4 regions of the Streptomyces sp. NPDC091272 genome follow, and region 1 is predicted to be linked to each of the others. Evidence: riboswitches for the same ligand, from Rfam matches in the RefSeq annotation. Region 1 holds a riboswitch; each other region holds the start of a gene.
The links. A riboswitch is a leader RNA that binds a small molecule or an ion and turns the genes downstream of it on or off. The one in region 1 is predicted to bind cobalamin.
Positions count from the first base shown of each region.

Region 2: another riboswitch for cobalamin. It lies ahead of ACIQM4_RS06050 (ribonucleoside-diphosphate reductase subunit alpha); the one in region 1 lies ahead of ACIQM4_RS17870 (CbtB-domain containing protein).
Region 3: another riboswitch for cobalamin. It lies ahead of ACIQM4_RS20615 (cobalamin biosynthesis protein); the one in region 1 lies ahead of ACIQM4_RS17870 (CbtB-domain containing protein).
Region 4: another riboswitch for cobalamin. It lies ahead of ACIQM4_RS32485 (ABC transporter substrate-binding protein); the one in region 1 lies ahead of ACIQM4_RS17870 (CbtB-domain containing protein).

Region 1 covers NZ_JBIVVC010000005.1:515,068-519,270, forward strand. The annotation lists gene ACIQM4_RS17865 (glycoside hydrolase family 6 protein) at 1-866, opposite strand, end outside; cobalamin riboswitch at 1,473-1,637, shown strand; gene ACIQM4_RS17870 (CbtB-domain containing protein) at 1,671-1,889, shown strand; gene ACIQM4_RS17875 (CbtA family protein) at 1,908-2,699, shown strand; gene ACIQM4_RS17880 (class F sortase) at 2,669-3,361, opposite strand; gene ACIQM4_RS17885 (hypothetical protein) at 3,494-4,060, opposite strand; gene ACIQM4_RS17890 (HAD-IIA family hydrolase) at 4,154-4,203, opposite strand, start outside.
Region 2 covers NZ_JBIVVC010000002.1:275,158-279,360, reverse strand. The annotation lists gene ACIQM4_RS06050 (ribonucleoside-diphosphate reductase subunit alpha) at 1-2,177, opposite strand, end outside; cobalamin riboswitch at 2,317-2,454, opposite strand; gene ACIQM4_RS06045 (GNAT family N-acetyltransferase) at 2,529-3,029, opposite strand; gene mctP (monocarboxylate uptake permease MctP) at 3,116-4,203, opposite strand, start outside.
Region 3 covers NZ_JBIVVC010000007.1:79,489-83,691, forward strand. The annotation lists gene ACIQM4_RS20605 (anion permease) at 1-1,093, shown strand, start outside; gene ACIQM4_RS20610 (hypothetical protein) at 1,107-1,328, shown strand; cobalamin riboswitch at 1,448-1,586, shown strand; gene ACIQM4_RS20615 (cobalamin biosynthesis protein) at 1,623-2,627, shown strand; gene ACIQM4_RS20620 (cobyric acid synthase) at 2,624-4,183, shown strand.
Region 4 covers NZ_JBIVVC010000017.1:22,265-26,467, reverse strand. The annotation lists gene ACIQM4_RS32495 (amino acid permease) at 1-846, shown strand, start outside; gene ACIQM4_RS32490 (Mov34/MPN/PAD-1 family protein) at 991-1,407, shown strand; cobalamin riboswitch at 1,455-1,602, shown strand; gene ACIQM4_RS32485 (ABC transporter substrate-binding protein) at 1,641-2,633, shown strand; gene ACIQM4_RS32480 (FecCD family ABC transporter permease) at 2,641-3,687, shown strand; gene ACIQM4_RS32475 (ABC transporter ATP-binding protein) at 3,797-4,203, shown strand, end outside.

The DNA.
Region 1 (4,203 bases):
GCCTCGCCGAGCGCGCGGCCAGGCGGGTTGCACCAGCGCTCCTCGGGCTTGCCCTCCGTCCAGGGGCCGTTGCCGTTGCGGCTGGTGTCGATGACGAAGGGCTTGTTGCCGATCTTCGCGGAGAGCTCCTTGCCGTACTTCTTGCTCTCCTCGGTGGAGTAGAAGTTCGACACGTTCACCGAGAAGCCGTCGGCCTGGTCGATGCCCGACCACTTCAGCGGCTCGAAGATCTGGTCCGGCTTGCCCCAGCCCGCGTTGCCCGCGTCGAGGTAGACCTTGGTCTTCGGCTGCTGCTTCAGGGTCTTGATGGCGCCCTTGAGGAGGTCGTAGCGCTCCTCGTGGAACTTCTCGGGGGTGCAGTTGTCGACCAGGTGGAGCACCGCGTCGGGCTCCAGGATCACCGTCGCCGGCCGGTCGCCGATGCCCTCGGCGACCTCCTTGATGAAGGCGCGGTAGGCGTTGCCGTCGGAGGCGCCGCCGCCGGAGTAGTTGCCGCAGTCGCGGTGCGGGATGTTGTAGACGACGAGGATCGCCTCGCGGTCGGCGGCGGCTGCTGCCTCGGTGAAGCCCTTCGCCTGGTCCTTGGCGTTCTCCGGGATCAGCCACTCGCCGGCCGGCTGCTGGGCGATCTTCTTGATCAGGTCCTGTTTCGACGCGTCGCCCTCCTCGGCGAGCGCCTGGGCCGCCTTGGCGTCCGGATTGACCCAGTACGGGTCGTCGCCCTTGGGCAGCTGGGAGACCGGCGGGTTCTTCCCCGCGGTGTCACCGTCCCCGCCGCCGTCCGAGGTGCAGCCCGTCAGGAGCAGCGCGGCCCCCACCGCGACCGCTCCGACCGCTCGCACACGTCCGCTGTAACTGCCGTACATCGACTCCCCCTTGGGCGCCTTTGTGAGGACCGACCTTCTCGAAACCTCTCGAAGGTGACCGTCTCGAAGATGAAAGAAATTCCGAGGCAGCCCCCCAGGCGCCCCTGCCCGGACAGAACCGGTCGAATCCAATCCTGACACATCGGGCTCCCGCCCCACGAGGCGTGTCCTGCTTCGTCGTGAAGCTGTTGCACCACTCCCCACCAGCTCGTTCGCGGGCTCTGCGGGGTCCCGCGCCGGGTTGCCGCGCCGAGGCCGACCGGGAAAATCTTGTGCCGGGGCCCGCGGCGAGCGGGGTTCGCACCGGCACGCCTGTACCGGCGGCCGGGACACCCGCCGCGACTCTCTCGTGACATCGCGTCAACTACCCTATGGAGAACGGCGCTTGGGCGCTCTAAAGTGGTGTGGCGGCCCCAGCCCCCGGCCCGCAGTTCCGAGCTGGTCCCCCAGAACCTCCCGCGACGGCGCCGGGCTTCTCCCGCAGTTCGTGCGCGCGCGGTCGAGGACCGGCCCGGCCGACCGCTCCGGGGGGAGCGAGCAGTCGGCCGGGCCAGGTACTTCGCCCCCGCCCCGCCCCCGGCGGGCCCGCTGACCGGACCCCTGTTGACAGTGTTCAGCCAGACTGGGACTCTCCGGAGGACAACTTCACACTTCGAGGCGACGGTGAACAGGAACTCCGGTGCGAATCCGGGGCGGTCCCGCCACTGTGACCACGTCCGCGCAGCGCGCGGCCGCGGGAGTCAGGAACTGACCCGTCGTCCTCCTGCATCGGGGCGTGGAAACCCCTCAAGGAGGCACACCGCTATGTCCGCGTCTGCTCAGCAGTCCGCACAGACCACTGACCTCGCGTCCGCGACCACCCGCACCCGGGATCTGCTGATTCTGGCCGCCGCGGTGATCGTCGCGCTGATCGCGCTGTACGCCGTGTTCATGGACAACGGCCACATCATCTCCGCGACCGGCAGCTATCTGCACGAGTTCTCGCACGACGGCCGGCACCTCTTCGGTGCCCCCTGCCACTGATCGGGGCCGTTGAGCACCATGAACAACCTCATACTCCCCCTGCTCGGCCGCGGACTCGCGGCGGGCGGGGCAGCGGGCCTGGTCACCGGCCTCTTCTCGCTGCTGCTCGCCGAACCCGTGATGGACCGGGCGATCGTCCTCGAAGAGGCGCGCTCGGCCAAGGCGGAGGCGGCCGAGCACGCGCACGCGGCGGCGGGCGCAGTCGCCGAGCACCACGAGGAGCTGTTCTCGCGCGGGCAGCAGCACTTCGGCCTGGTGGTCACCGCCGTGGTCGCGGGCCTGGCGCTCGGCGTGCTGTTCGCCGTGGCGTACGCACTGGTGCACCGCCGCACCGGCTTCCTCGTACGGGCCTGGCCGCGCGCGCTCGGGTTCTGCGCCGCCGCGTTCGTCGCGGTGGCCCTGCTGCCGGGGCTGCGCTACCCGGCGGCGCCGCCGGGCGTGGGCGACGCCAACACGGTGGGAGAGCGCCAGCAGCTGTGGCTGGCCGCCGTCGTGATCGGCGTCCTCGGCATGCTCCTGGCCAGGCAGTTGTACGTACGGCTGGCGGGCCGGCCGGAGCCGTTGCGGCACGGCGCGGTCTTCCTGACCGGGGCGGTGACGCTGGCCGTGCTGTTCCTGCTGCCCGGAAATCCGGACGAGGTCCCCGTGCCCGCCACGCTGCTGTGGGACTTCCGGGTGCTCTCGCTCGGGTCACAGCTGCTGCTGTGGGCGGTGTTCGCGGCGGTCTTCGGCGCTCTCGGGCTGCGGGCCGCGCAGCGGGCCGGTTCCCCCGCCCCCGCTCAGGAGGTGGCGGTCCCGGCAGGGGCCTGAACGGCTCCCGTCAGATAGGCGGAGACGACCACGTTGGCCGTGTAGGAGCGGGCCGCGTGGTCGTACGTACCGCCGCAGGTGATGAGCCGCAGTTCGGCCCTGCCGTCCTTGCGGGGTCCGTAGGCCTTCTTCGCGTCGAACTTGTCGCGGCTGAAGACCTGGACGTCGTCGACCGTGAACTCGGTGACCGAGCCGTCCGCTCCGGTGATCTTGACCCGTTCGCCGGGGCGGGCGGAGCTGAGGCCGTAGAAGACGGCGGGCTTGCTCCTGGTGTCGACGTGTCCCACGAGCAGCGTCACACCGCGCGCGCCCGGCCGGGCGCCGTCCCGGTACCAGCCGACCACCTTGGGCTGTTCGTACGGCGGCGGGTCCACCGCGCCATGGGCGTCGAGCCCGCGCGGGGCCACCGGCGCGGAGATGCCGAGCGAGGGGATGTCGAGGCGCCGCGGGCGCACCCCGGCGACCGGCCGGTGCGCGTCGGGCAGTTCGACCTGCAGCAGTGGGCGTCCCACCGCGGCCACGTCACCGGCGGCCGACGCGGCATGGCCGCCGGTGCCTTCGGTGAGGTCGCGGCCCCACAGCCACAGTCCGAGGAGCAGCACCGCCCAGGCGGTGCCGGTGACCGCCCGGCCCTTGCCGGAAGCAGATTCGTCGGTACTCATGGTGAGTGCTCCCTCGGTGCTTCGCGCGGATCCGCTGTCGCCGGCCGCGCAGGTGCCCGTGCCCCTGACGGGGCGTCGCTGCGGGTCTCCCGTCCGGATCGGTCCTGGCGCGCGTGATCCGGGCGAGAGTCCCTAGCGCGAGCCGTTGCGGCGGCGGCGGCGCACGGAACGGCCGGCGATGGCGACGGCGGCCACCCCCGCGAGGCCGAGGCCGATCAGGGTGTGCGGGGTGCCGGGGCCGTCGGACTCGGCGGCCAGCTGCGCCGTACCGCCGCCGCCCGCGTGGACGGGTGCGGTCGGTTCGGTCCTGTGGTGCACGACGGTGACGTTGCCCTTGGCGTTGCCACCGCCCTCCTCGCACTTGACGTGGATGCCGTAGTCGCGGCCCTGGGCGTCGGAGCGGATCCGGGCCTCGGCGAACAGACCGCCGTCGGCGGCCGGGTTGAAGTACGCGGGTGAGGAGAAGGCCTCCGACGTGCCGATGGCCCGCTCGCCCTCGCACACGTCGACGCGCAGGTCCACCTCCCCGCCGGCTGCGACGGTGGACGGGGTGACGGTGACGAAGCCGTTCGAGTCCTCGTTGTTCGTGACGATGACCGGACCGGTGGCGGCCGGTGACGCGGCGAGGGCGGCGGGCGCGGGGACGAGTACCGCCGCGAGCACCGCACCTGCACACAGCGTGAACTGCGATGAGCGCATAGTGAACCTCCTGGTACTCCGAAGATTCGCCCGTGCGCACATCGCCCGCATCCCCAGGGGCCCGTGACTGCGCCGTACGGGCCCCCGGGAGGGTCAGATGCGGTCGACCAGGTCGGCGATCGAGTCGACGATGGTGGACGGCG
Region 2 (4,203 bases), on a different contig from region 1:
GTGGGCGTTTCCAGGAAGAGGTTCAGGGACTGCGACTGGTCGAGGTACGGGGTGCGGGCGGCGGCCATGTCGATCAGGCCGCGCTGCGGGATCTCCCAGGCGGTGCGGTACAGGTCGCGGACCTCGGCCGGGATCCAGTTGAACCCCTGGACCGAGCCGGACGCCTCGCGCAGCGCCTCGCGGGTCTGCGCGTCCCAGACGCCGAGCGCCTTCAGGTCGCGGACCAGGTAGGAGTTGACCTGGAGGAACTCGCCGGAGAGGGTCTCGCGCTTGAAGAGGTTGGAGACCTGCGGCTCGATGCACTCGTACACACCGGCGATCGAGGCGATGGTGGCCGTCGGCGCGATGGCGAGCAGGAGCGAGTTGCGCATGCCGGTCCTGGCGATGCGGGCGCGCAGGGCCTCCCAGCGCTCCGGCCAGGAGAACTCGACACCGTAGTGGTCGGGGTGCAGCACGCCGCGGGCGGTGCGGGTCTTCTCCCAGGCGGGCAGCGGGCCGGAGCGCTCGGCGAGGTCGCAGGACGCCTCGTACGCGGCCAGCATGATCCGCTCGGCGATCCTCGTGGAGAGCGCGGCGGCCTCGGGGGAGTCGAACGGCAGCTTCAGCTGGAAGAAGACGTCCTGGAGGCCCATCGCGCCCAGGCCGACCGGGCGCCACCTGGAGTTGGAGTTCCCGGCCTGCTCGGTCGGGTAGAAGTTGATGTCCACCACGCGGTCGAGGAAGGTGACGGCCGTACGGACGGTCTCGTCCAGGCGGTCCCAGTCGATGCTGCCGGCCTCGGTGTCGACGAAGGCACCCAGGTTGACCGAACCGAGGTTGCAGACGGCCGTCTCGCCGTCGTTCGTCACTTCGAGGATCTCGGTGCACAGGTTGGAGGAGTGGACCGTGTGGCCCGGCTCCGCCGTCTGGTTGGCGGTCCGGTTGGAGGCGTCCTTGAAGGTGATCCAGCCGTTGCCGGTCTGCGCGAGGGTGCGCATCATGCGGCCGTACAGCTCACGGGCGGGCATCGACTTCTTGGCCAGCCCCGCCGCCTCGGCCTTGCGGTACGCGGCGTCGAACTCCCCGCCCCACAGGTCGACCAACTCGGGGACGTCGGCGGGTGAGAACAGCGACCAGCTGCCGTCCTGGTCGACGCGGCGCATGAACTCGTCCGGGATCCAGTGGGCGAGGTTCAGGTTGTGGGTGCGGCGGGCGTCCTCGCCGGTGTTGTCGCGCAGCTCCAGGAACTCCTCGACGTCCGCGTGCCAGGTCTCCAGGTAGACGGCGGCGGCGCCCTTGCGGCGGCCGCCCTGGTTCACCGCGGCGACCGAGGCGTCCAGGGTCTTCAGGAACGGCACGATGCCGTTGGAGTGCCCGTTGGTGCCGCGGATCAGTGAACCGCGGGCGCGGATGCGGGAGTACGAGAGGCCGATGCCGCCGGCGTGCTTGGAGAGGCGGGCGACCTGGTGGTAGCGGTCGTAGATCGAGTCCAGCTCGTCCATCGGCGAGTCGAGGAGGTAGCAGGACGACATCTGCGGGTGGCGGGTGCCGGAGTTGAAGAGCGTCGGCGAGGACGGGAGGTAGTCCAGCCGGCTCATCAGCCGGTAGAGCGAGGCGACCTCGGCCAGTGCCCGCGTGCTGTCGTCCTCGGCGAGGCCGGAGGCCACGCGCAGCATGAAGTGCTGCGGGGTCTCGACGACCTGGCGGGTGATCGGGTGGCGGAGCAGGTAGCGGCTGTAGACGGTACGCAGACCGAAGTACTCGAAGCGGTCGTCGCCTTCCAGGTCGACCAGCTCGTCCAGCGCGGCCGCGTGCCGGGTGACGAAGTCGGCCGTGCGGTCCGCGATGAGCCCTTCGCGGTGACCGACGGAGACGGACTCCGAGAAGCAGTTCACGCCCTGGGTGGCCGCCTCGTCCCGGATCGTACGGGCGAGGAGACGGGCCGCGAGGCGCGAGTAGGCGGGGTCCTCGGAGATCAGGCCCGCGGCGGCCTCGGTGGCGAGCGACCTGAGCTCCGCGGCGTCCGAACGGGCGTTGCGCCCACGCAGGGCGGCGGCGGCGACCCGGCCGGGGTCGGTGTCGGGCAGGTCGGCGGTCAGGTCGGTCAGGGTGCGCAGGAGCGCGGTCCCGGGCGCGTCCTGGTTTCCTTCGTTGCCCTGTACTGCCTGGGCGGCCGGATCGACTGGCGCGATGGTCACGTGGGGGCTCTCCCTCGCTCGGCGCTGGGCCTGCGGCGGAGGGGGCGCGCGAGCGCACGGCACCCCGGAAAAGGGCACGCGTCGCCTGGCGTCCACCGGCCCAACCGCGAGACCCGGACGTATCGGTGTCCGGTTCGGTCGAGCCGGACGCGCTGTCGGCAGGTCCTCGGACTTGGCGGTACGCAAAAGCGCACATGACACACCGTTGCGGGACAGTTCCGGATTCGCACCGGATTTCCCTGCGGCGACAGCGAGCACGAGCATACATGTGGTGGGTGCTGGACGAAGACCCCACCACATCTAGTGTCGCGAGTCGCGAGACTTCATATGCGCAAGCGGTTCAGAAGGGGCTCAGAGGGGCCGTTCGTAGGTGAACAGGGTCAGTCCAGGCACCGGGTCCCAGTCCCGCTCCGGGGTGCGTACGAAGCCCAGCCGCTCGTAGATCCGATGTGCGCCGCGCATGGCCGGCTGGGTGGACATCACCACCCGTACGACGCCCTCCTCCGCCCTCGCACGGGCGACGCAGGCGCGGACGAGCGCCTCGCCTGCGCCGCGGCCCCTGGCCCGGCGGGCGACCGCGAGCATCCGGAACTCGGCCTCGCCGGGGCCGGCGATGTCCTGCATCGGGCTGCCCTGCGGGGCGTAGGTGACGGTGCCGAGGAGCGTGCCCTCGGGGTCGGTGGCCACCAGCAGTTCGGCGTGGGCGGCGCGGGTGGCGGCGTCCCGCAGCACGGGCAGGTAGTCGTCCTCCTCGCCGTAGGTGAGGAGGCCGTCGTCCAGGTAGGCGCGGGCGGTGAGTTCGCCCACCTCGGTGTGTTCGGCGGGTCGGGCGGGCCGGATTGCAATGTCCATGGGGGGAGTGTGCAACGACGAGGGCCCGGCGCCCACCCCGTTCCGAGGGGTGGAGCGCCGGGCCGCACGCGCTGTGCCTGAGCGGGTCAGTGACCGCCGGGGGCGCCCGCCGTGGCCGGCGGCAGCTCGACCTTGACGCCCGGGTCGCCCGCGTCCGCCGTGTAGTCGGACGGGCTGGTCTCGTCGATGCCGTCGGGGGCCTTGAGGGCCCGCAGGACGAAGGTGAGCACCACGGTGACCAGGACGTTCAGCAGGAACGCGGTGAGGCCGATGTAGCCGATCTCGCCGATGCCCGGGATCGCGGCGTTGGAGCCGCCGAAGTGCTTCTGGGTGGGCGAGGCGACGCCGTAGGCGGCCAGCGTGCCGTAGACCATGCCGACGGCCCAGCCGGCCAGCAGCGCCCAGCGGTGGAACCAGCGGGTGAACAGGCCGCCGACCAGTGCGGGCATCGTCTGCAGGATCCAGATGCCGCCCAGCAGCTGGAAGTTGATCGCGACCGTCTTGTCCATGGTGAGGACGAAGACGAGCGCGCCCACCTTCACCAGCAGCGAGACCAGCTTGGAGACCTTGGTCTCCTGCGCCGGGGTCGCGTCCGGCTTGATGAAGTCCTTGTAGATGTTGCGGGTGAAGAGGTTCGCGGCGGCGATCGACATGATGGCCGCCGGGACGAGTGCGCCGATGCCGATCGCGGCGAAGGCGACGCCGGTGAACCAGTCGGGGAACATGTTCTCGAACAGCTGCGGGATCGCCAACTGGCCGTTCTTCACCTTGATCCCGGCGGCGATCGCCATGAACCCGAGTATCGCGAGCAGTCCCAGCATCAGCGAGTACAGCGGCAGGATGGTGGTGTTGCGGCGGATCACGTTGCGGCTCTTGGAGGAGAGCGTGGCGGTGATCGAGTGCGGATACATGAAGAGCGCGAGCGCGGAGCCGAGGGCCAGGGTCGCGTAGGTCCACTGACCGGTGTGGCCCGGGGTTAGCGCGCCGGTCGGCTTGCCGTCCGCGCCCGGGGTGCTGAACTTCTCCTGGGCCGCCGAGAAGATGGCGTCGAAGCCACCGAGCTTGATCGGGATGTAGATGATCGCGACGACGATGACCAGGTAGATCAGTCCGTCCTTCACGAACGCGATCAGTGCGGGCGCGCGCAGGCCCGAGGAGTAGGTGTACGCGGCGA
Region 3 (4,203 bases), on a different contig from region 1:
CGTTGGTGCTTTCCTCTCCGTCGAGGTCGCCAAGACGATCTCCGGCGGGCTCATCAACGAGAGCGGCATCACGACGGAAGTGATCTTCGCGGCGCTGGTCGGCGCCATCCTCTGGAACCTGTTGACCTGGCTGATCGGTCTGCCGTCCAGTTCCTCCCACGCACTCTTCGGCGGCCTCATCGGCGCCACCTTGATGTCGGTGGGTACCTCGGGGGTCAACGGCAGCGTCGTCATCACCAAGGTGCTGCTGCCCGCGATCGCCGCGCCGCTGGTGGCCGGCGTCGCCGCGTACCTCGCCACGAAGCTCACCTTCAAGCTGGCGTCCAGGACCGACGAGAAGGCCACCGCCAAGGGTTACCGCGCGGGCCAGATCGCCTCCGCCGGCCTCGTCTCCCTCGCGCACGGCACCAACGACGCCCAGAAGACGATGGGTGTCATCACCCTGGCCCTGGTCACCGGAAACGTGCTGGCCCCCGGCTCCAACCCGCCCCTGTGGGTCATCGTCTCGGCCGGTGTGGCCATCGCCGCCGGTACGTACCTGGGCGGCTGGCGCATCATCCGCACCATGGGCAAGGGCCTCACCGACCTCCGTCCGCCGCAGGGCTTCGCCGCCCAGACCGGCGCCGCGACGGTCATCCTGGCCTCCTCGCACCTCGGCTTCTCCCTCTCCACCACCCAGGTCTGCTCCGGCTCCGTGATGGGCGCGGGCCTCGGCCGCAAGGGCGGCGTGGTCCGCTGGTCGACCGCGACCCGGATGTTCGTCGCCTGGGGCCTGACGCTGCCCGCCGCGGGTCTGGTCGCCGCCGCCGCGGAGTTCCTGACGGGTCAGGGCGCCTGGGGCGTCACCGCCGTGGCCGTCCTGCTGGTCGCGGGCTCGGGTGTGATCTGGGCCCTGTCGCGCCGCAAGCCGGTCGACCACACCAACGTCACCGCCGACGACCTGGAGACGTCCGGCGAGCCCGCGGGCGTCGTCACCGCCGCCGTCGCCGCGGTCACCCCGCCCCCGGCCGGTGTCCTGCTGCACGACACGGACGACATAAAGGCCACCCTCCACTCCCCCGCCGAGGCGGCCCGCCCGGCCGCATCGGTCTAAGGACGCACACGACATGAACATCGACTGGGCAGCTCTCGGCACCGTCTTCGGCGTCAGCCTCGTGGCCACCGTGGGCCTGGTGGGCCTGTTCACCCTCGGCATCGTGGGGCTCTCCAAGCAGGAGGGCGCCACCGCCTCGGGCGGCTCCGCGACCGTGGCACGTACCGGCGCCTACGCCTGCTTCGCGCTCTGCGCGGCGGCCGTGGCATACGGAATCTTCCTGATCGTCGCCTGATCCTCGCTCCGCCCCCGCCGCCCCGTGCCTCGTGCGCGGGGCGGTTCTGCGTGCGCCCCCGGGCGGGCCGGTGCACGCGGGGAGCGCCGCAGGTCAACCCCAGGTTGACGGCTGTTCGCGGAGCGTGGTGGACTGCCGGAGCCAATACGGCGGCATGGAGAGGAAGCCGGTGCGAATCCGGCGCGGTCCCGCCACTGTCACGTACGTCCCGCGAGGGCCGTACGGAAGCCAGGAACTCCCAGCCGCTCGTCACGTCGAACCAGGGCGCGGACCCTGAGTTAAGGACACATCGCCATGCCCGGCTGCGGAACCCGCGGTCCAGCCGCCCCCTGCCCGAGTCCCGCCCGCGTCTTCGCGTACGGCGCCGCCGCCGGACTCCTCGGCGACCTGCTGCTCGGCGACCCCCGCAGGGGCCATCCCGTCGCCGCCTTCGGGCGGGCCGCAGCCGCGGTCGAGCGGGCGCTGTGGCGCGACCACCGCGGCCGGGGCGCCCTGCACACCCTGCTCTGCGTGGGCGGGGCCACGGGCGCCGCCGCGCTCGCCGCGCGCGCCGTGCGCCGCTCGCCCGCCGCGTCCGTCGCCCTGACCGCCGCCGTCACCTGGTCGGTCGTCGGTGGTACGTCGCTGGGGCGGGAGGCCCGCGCGGTCGGCGGGGCCCTGGCCGCGGGGGACCTCGACGTCGCCCGCGAGCGGCTGCCGCACCTGTGCGGGCGCGACCCGCAGGCCCTGGACGGACAGCAGATGGCGCGCGCCGTCGTGGAGTCGGTCGCCGAGAACACCTCGGACGCGGTGGTGGGCGCGCTGGTGTGGGGCGCGGTCGCCGGCGTGCCGGGGCTGGTGGCCTTCCGGGCGGTGAACACCCTGGACGCGATGGTCGGCCACAGGTCGCCGCACCATCTGCGGTACGGGTGGGCATCGGCGCGCCTCGACGACCTCGCGGGCTGGCCCGGCGCCCGGCTGACGGCCGCGCTGGCCGTGCTCGCGGGGGGTGACCCCCGGGGCGCTTTGCGGGCATGGCGCGCGGACGCCGCACACCACCCGAGCCCCAACGCGGGCCCGGTGGAGGCCTCGTTCGCGGGCGCCCTGGGCGTCACCCTCGGCGGCACGCTCTCCTACGCGGGCCGGGTGGAGCACCGTGCGGTGCTGAACGGGAAGAGCGGGCGTCCCGTGGACGTACCGGACATCGAGCGTGCGGTGCGGCTGTCGCGCCGGGTGAATCTGCTGGCGTTGGCCGTGTGCGCGGCGGGCCGGCTGGCCGCTTCGTACGGGCACGCGTACGTGAAGGGACGTAACTCATGAGCGGTGGCGGGCTGCTGGTCGCGGGGACCACGTCGGACGCGGGCAAGAGCGTGGTCACGGCGGGGATCTGCCGGTGGCTGGTGCGCCAAGGGGTGAAGGTCGCCCCGTTCAAGGCGCAGAACATGTCGCTGAACTCCTTCGTGACCCGTGAGGGCGCGGAGATCGGGCGCGCCCAGGCGATGCAGGCACAGGCCGCGCGGGTCGAGCCGAGCGCCCTGATGAACCCGGTGCTGCTCAAACCGGGCAGCGACAGGTCGAGTCAGGTGGTGCTGCTCGGCAAGCCGGTCGGCGAGATGAGCGCCCGCGGCTTCTTCGGCACGGCGGGCGGCAGGACGTACGGCAAGGGCGTGCAGGGCGGGCACCGCGAGGCGCTGCTCGGGACGGTCACCGAGTGCCTGGCCGAACTGCGCGACCAGTACGACGCGGTGATCTGCGAGGGCGCCGGAAGCCCGGCGGAGATCAATCTGCGCCGTACCGACATCGTGAACATGGGGATCGCACGGGCCGCGGACTTCCCGGTGGTGGTGGTCGGGGACATCGACCGCGGGGGCGTCTTCGCGTCGTTCTTCGGCACCACCGCGCTGCTCGCGCGGGAGGACCAGCGGCTGGTGGCGGGCTACCTGGTGAACAAGTTCCGGGGTGATGTCTCGCTCCTGGAGCCTGGCCTGGAGATGCTGGAGGACCTGACCGGGCGCAGGACGTACGGCGTGCTGCCGTTCGCGCACGGGCTCGGCATCGACGAGGAGGACGGCCTGCGGGTGTCGCTGCGCGGTGCGGTGCGCGAGTCCGTGGTGGCGCCGCCGGTCGGCGAGGACGTGCTGCGGGTCGCGGTGTGCGCGGTGCCGCTGATGTCCAACTTCACCGACGTGGACGCGCTGGCCGCCGAACCGGGTGTGGTCGTGCGGTTCGTGGACCGCGCGGAGGAGCTGGCCGACGCGGACCTGGTGGTCGTGCCCGGCACCCGCGGCACGGTGGGGGCGCTGCGGTGGCTGCGGGAGCGCGGCCTCGCGGACGCGCTGCTGCGGCGGGCCGCCGAGGGGCTGCCGGTGCTGGGGATCTGCGGCGGGTACCAGCTGCTCGGCACCCGCATCGAGGACGAGGTCGAGTCGCGCGCCGGGGTGGTCGAGGGGCTGGGCCTGCTGCCGGTACGGGTGCGCTTCGCCCGCGAGAAGACGCTCACCCGGCCGGTGGGCGAGGCGCTCGGCGAGGCCGTCGAGGCGTACGAGATCCATCACGGGGTGGCCGAGGTCCTCGGTGGGGAAGCCTTCCTGGACGGGTGCCGGGTGGGCGCCGTGTGGGGGACGCACTGGCACGGGTCGCTGGAGAGCGACGGGTTCCGGCGGGCCTTCCTGCGGGAGGTCGCGACGGCTGCGGGCCGGCGTTTCGTACCGGCACCGGACACGAGCTTCGAGGCCCTGCGCGAGGAGCAGCTGGACAGGCTCGGCGATCTGATCGAGGAACACGCGGACACGGACGGGTTGTGGCGGCTCATCGAGTCGGGCGCCCCGGCCGGCCTGCCGTTCGTGCCGCCGGGGGCGCCCGAGGGGCGCGGATGAGAAGTGCCGTACGCGCCACG
Region 4 (4,203 bases), on a different contig from region 1:
GCCGGTGACACCGCGTCCGTCTCGCTGCTGTGGTCCGAGGGCGGGTTCTTCCCCAAGGGCATCGGCTCGACGCTGATGACGCTCCAGATGGTCATGTTCGCCTTCCTCGCCGTCGAGCTGGTCGGTGTGACCGCGGGCGAGTCCAAGGACCCGAAGACCGTGCTGCCGAAGGCCATCAACACCGTGCCGTGGCGCATCGCCGTCTTCTACGTCGGCGCGCTGATCATGATCCTCTCGGTGGTGCCCTGGACGCACTTCCAGCCCGGCATCTCGCCGTTCGTCGCGGCCTTCGAGAAGATGGGCCTGGGCGTCGGCGCCGCCATCGTCAACTTCGTCGTCCTCACCGCGGCGCTGTCCTCCTGCAACTCCGGCATGTACTCCACCGGCCGGATGCTGCGCGACCTCGCGCTCAACGGACAGGCGCCGAAGTTCTTCACCAAGCTGACGGCACGCGGGCTGCCGCTGGCCGGCACCTCGTTCTCCGCCGCACTCATGCTGGTCGGCGTGTGGATCAACTACCAGTGGCCGGGCGAGGCGTTCAACTACGTCGTCTCCTTCGCGACCATCTCCGGCATGTGGGCCTGGATCATGATCCTCTGCTCGCAGATCCGCTACCGGAAGCTCTCCGACGCGGGCGTGCTCCCGAAGTCCTCGTTCCGGGCCCCGGGCGCGCCCTGGACCAGCTGGTTCGCGCTGGCGTTCATCGCGATGGTGATCGTGCTGATGGGCATCGACAAGGACGCCAGGATCTCGCTGTACTGCGCGCCGGTGTGGGCGCTGCTGCTGGGCGTCTCCTACCTGGTGATGAAGGCCAGGAACCCGGAGAAGTTCGCGGCCAAGAAGTAACACCGTCGGGCGGGTCGTCCGGCGGGTCGTCCAGCAGATCGTCCGGCGGGTCGTCCCGCAGGTAGTCCGCCAGGTCGTCCAGCATTCGGTCCCGCCCGTACCACTCCTCGGTACGGGCGGGGCCTTCTGCATATCCTGGGCCGCATGCTGACCATTTCCCGGACCGTTTACGACCAGATCGTGGCCCATGCGCGCGCCGACCACCCCGACGAGGCGTGCGGCGTGGTGGCGGGGCCGGAGGGGACGGGCCGCCCCGAGCGCTTCGTGCCGATGCTGAACGCGGCGCGCTCGCCCACCTTCTACGAGTTCGACTCGGGCGACCTGCTGAAGCTGTACCGGGAGATGGACGACCGGGACGAGGAACCGGTGATCGTCTACCACTCGCACACGGCCACCGAGGCCTACCCGTCCCGCACGGACGTCACCTACGCCAACGAGCCGGGCGCCCACTACGTCCTGGTGTCGACGGCCGACGCGGACGGCCTCGGTGAGTTCCAGTTCCGGTCCTACCGGATCGTGGACGGCGTGATCACGGAGGAAGAGGTACAGGTGGCCGGCTAGCCGGGGCCGCCGCCGGCAGTGGTGACGTGCCTGGACGTGCCTGGGAGGACGGCCGCTTCCTCCCAGGTGAGAGACTGTGCGCGACCTGGGCGGCAGAACCCAGGAAGCCGGTGTGAATCCGGCACGGTCCCGCCACTGTGACCAGGCCCTCGCAGGCCCGGAAGCCAGGAACTGACCTGCCGCCTCCCATCCGTACGAGGGGACGAGGACATCCCCCGAGGAGGCCCACCGTCATGCCCGCGTTCCGCCGCACGCTCGTCATAGCCGCCGCCGCAGCCACCCTGCTCCCGCTCACCGCCTGCGCGGGCGAGCCGCAGGACACCGGGGCGAGGGACCGGGCGAAGGCCGCCCCCGGCTTCCCGTACACCGTCGAGAACTGCGGCGTGCGGACCACGTACACCAAGCCCCCCGAGCGCGCCCTGGCGATGAACCAGCACGCCACCGAGGTCCTCCTGGAACTCGGCCTGGCGAAGTCCGTCACCGGCACCGCCTACCTCGACGACAAGATCCTCCCGAAGTACGCGGCCGACTACGCGAAGATCCCCGTCGTCGCCAAGGAGTACCCCTCCAAGGAGAAGCTCCTCGCCGCCGACCCCGACTTCGTCTACGGCGGTTACGCCTCCGCCTTCGACCCCAAGCAGGGCACCGGCCGCGCGGACCTCAAGAAGTCCGGCATCGACTCCCGGCTCAACATCGAGTACTGCACCGAGGGCAGCAGCGCCGTCGACGACATCTACCGGGAAGTCACCGAGACCGGCCGCACCTTCGGCGTCGGCGCGCGCGCCGACGCCTGGGTCGCCGGCGCGAAGAAGACGGTCAAGGACACCGCGGCCCGGCTGGCCGGTGTCGAGCCGGTCAGCGTCTTCGCGTACGACAGTGGCGACAAGACCGCCTCCACCGCGGGCGGCAAGGGCATCGCCAACGAGATGATCACCCGGGCCGGCGGCAGGAACGTCATGGCGGACGTCCCGAAGTCCTTCACCGACGCCTCCTGGGAACAGGTCGTCACCCGCAGGCCCGAGGTCATCATGATCATCGACTACGGCGCGACCACCGTCGAGCAGAAGAAGAAGCGGCTGCTCGACGACCCGGCGCTGAAGGACGTGCCCGCGGTGAAGAACAAGAGGTTCGCGGTGCTGCCGCTCTCCGAGCTGGTGGTCGGCGTCCGGGCCCCCGCCGCGATCGAACGCCTCGCCACCCAGCTCCACCCCGAGCTGAAGAAGTAGCCCCGCCGTGAGCTGCCGCACACCGCCCGCCCGCGGGCCGCTCCGCTACACCCTCGTCCTCACCGTCCTCGCCGCCGCACTCGCGGCGGCGACGGTCGCGGGCCTCGCCCTCGGACAGGTCCGCATCCCCGCCTCCCAGGTCCTCGACATCGTCACGGGCGGCGCGGAGCCGAGCCCCTTCCGCACGATCGTCCTGGACGTACGGATGCCGCGCGTCCTGCTCGGCGCGATCGTCGGCGCGGGCCTGGCCGTGGTCGGCACGGTGCTCCAGGCGCTCGTACGCAACCCGCTGGCCGACCCGTACCTGCTCGGCATCTCCTCCGGGGCGTCGGCGGGCGTCGTCCTGGTCATCGTCTTCGGGATCGGCAGCGGGCTGGGCCTCGCGACGACCGTCACCATGCCGGCGGGCGCGTTCGCCGGCTCGCTGCTCGCGCTGGTCCTCGTCTACAGCCTCGCCAGGCGCGGCGGCCGGATGACCGGCACCCGGCTCGTCCTCGCCGGGGTCGCCGTCGCGTACATCCTGTCCGCGCTGACCAGCCTGGTCATGGTCACCTCGGCGAAGCGCGAGCACTTCCAGGAAGCCATGTACTGGACGCTCGGCGGCCTCGGCAGCGCCCGGTGGGACATGCTCCTGCTGCCGGCCGTCGTCCTCGCGGCGGGTACCGCGCTGCTCGTCGCCCTCGCCAGGCCGCTCGACCTGATGCTGGTGGGGGAGGAGGGAGCGACCGTCCTCGGGCTCGACACCTCGCGCTTCCGGGCGGGCGTATTCGTCCTGTCCTCCCTCGTCACCGGCGTCCTGGTCTCCGTCTCCGGGGCGATCGGCTTCATCGGCCTGCTCGTCCCGCACGCCGCCCGGATGCTGGTCGGGGCCTCGCACCGGACACTGCTGCCGGTCGTCGCGCTCGCCGGGGCCGCCTTCCTGGTCCTCGCCGACCTCGGCGCCCGCGTCATCGCCGAACCCCAGGACATCCCGGTCGGCATCCTCACCGCCCTCATCGGCGGCCCCTTCTTCCTGTGGCTGCTGCGCCGCAGACCCGAGGAGGCGCCGTCATGAGCCGACGCCAGGGCGGGGCAGGCCCTCACGCCCGGCCCTTCGTCCCGCCCGCCCCCGCCCGCCCCGCACCGTCCCCGCCCGCCCCGCACCGTCCCCGAGGAGTCCCGGCATGACCACACTGCGGACAGAGGGGCTCTCGTACGGGACCGACGGCCGCCACCTCGTCGACTCCGTCGACATCGAGGCCCGCGCGGGCGAGACCGTCGGTCTCGTCGGCCCCAACGGCAGCGGCAAGACCACCCTCCTGCGCTGCGTCTACGGCACCCTGGCCCCCACCCACGGCCGCGCCCTCCTGGACGGCGAGGACCTGCACACCATGGGTGCCAAGGAGCGCGCCCGGCGCCTGGCCACCGTCCCGCAGGACGGCCAGGCCGTCTTCGAGCTGTCCGTCCGCGAGGTCGTCGCGATGGGCCGCTCCCCGCACAAGAGGTTCTGGGAGGCCGACACCGCGGCCGACGCCGCTCTGGTGCGGGCCGCGCTGGGGCGCGTCGGCATCGACGCCCTCGCCGACCGCCC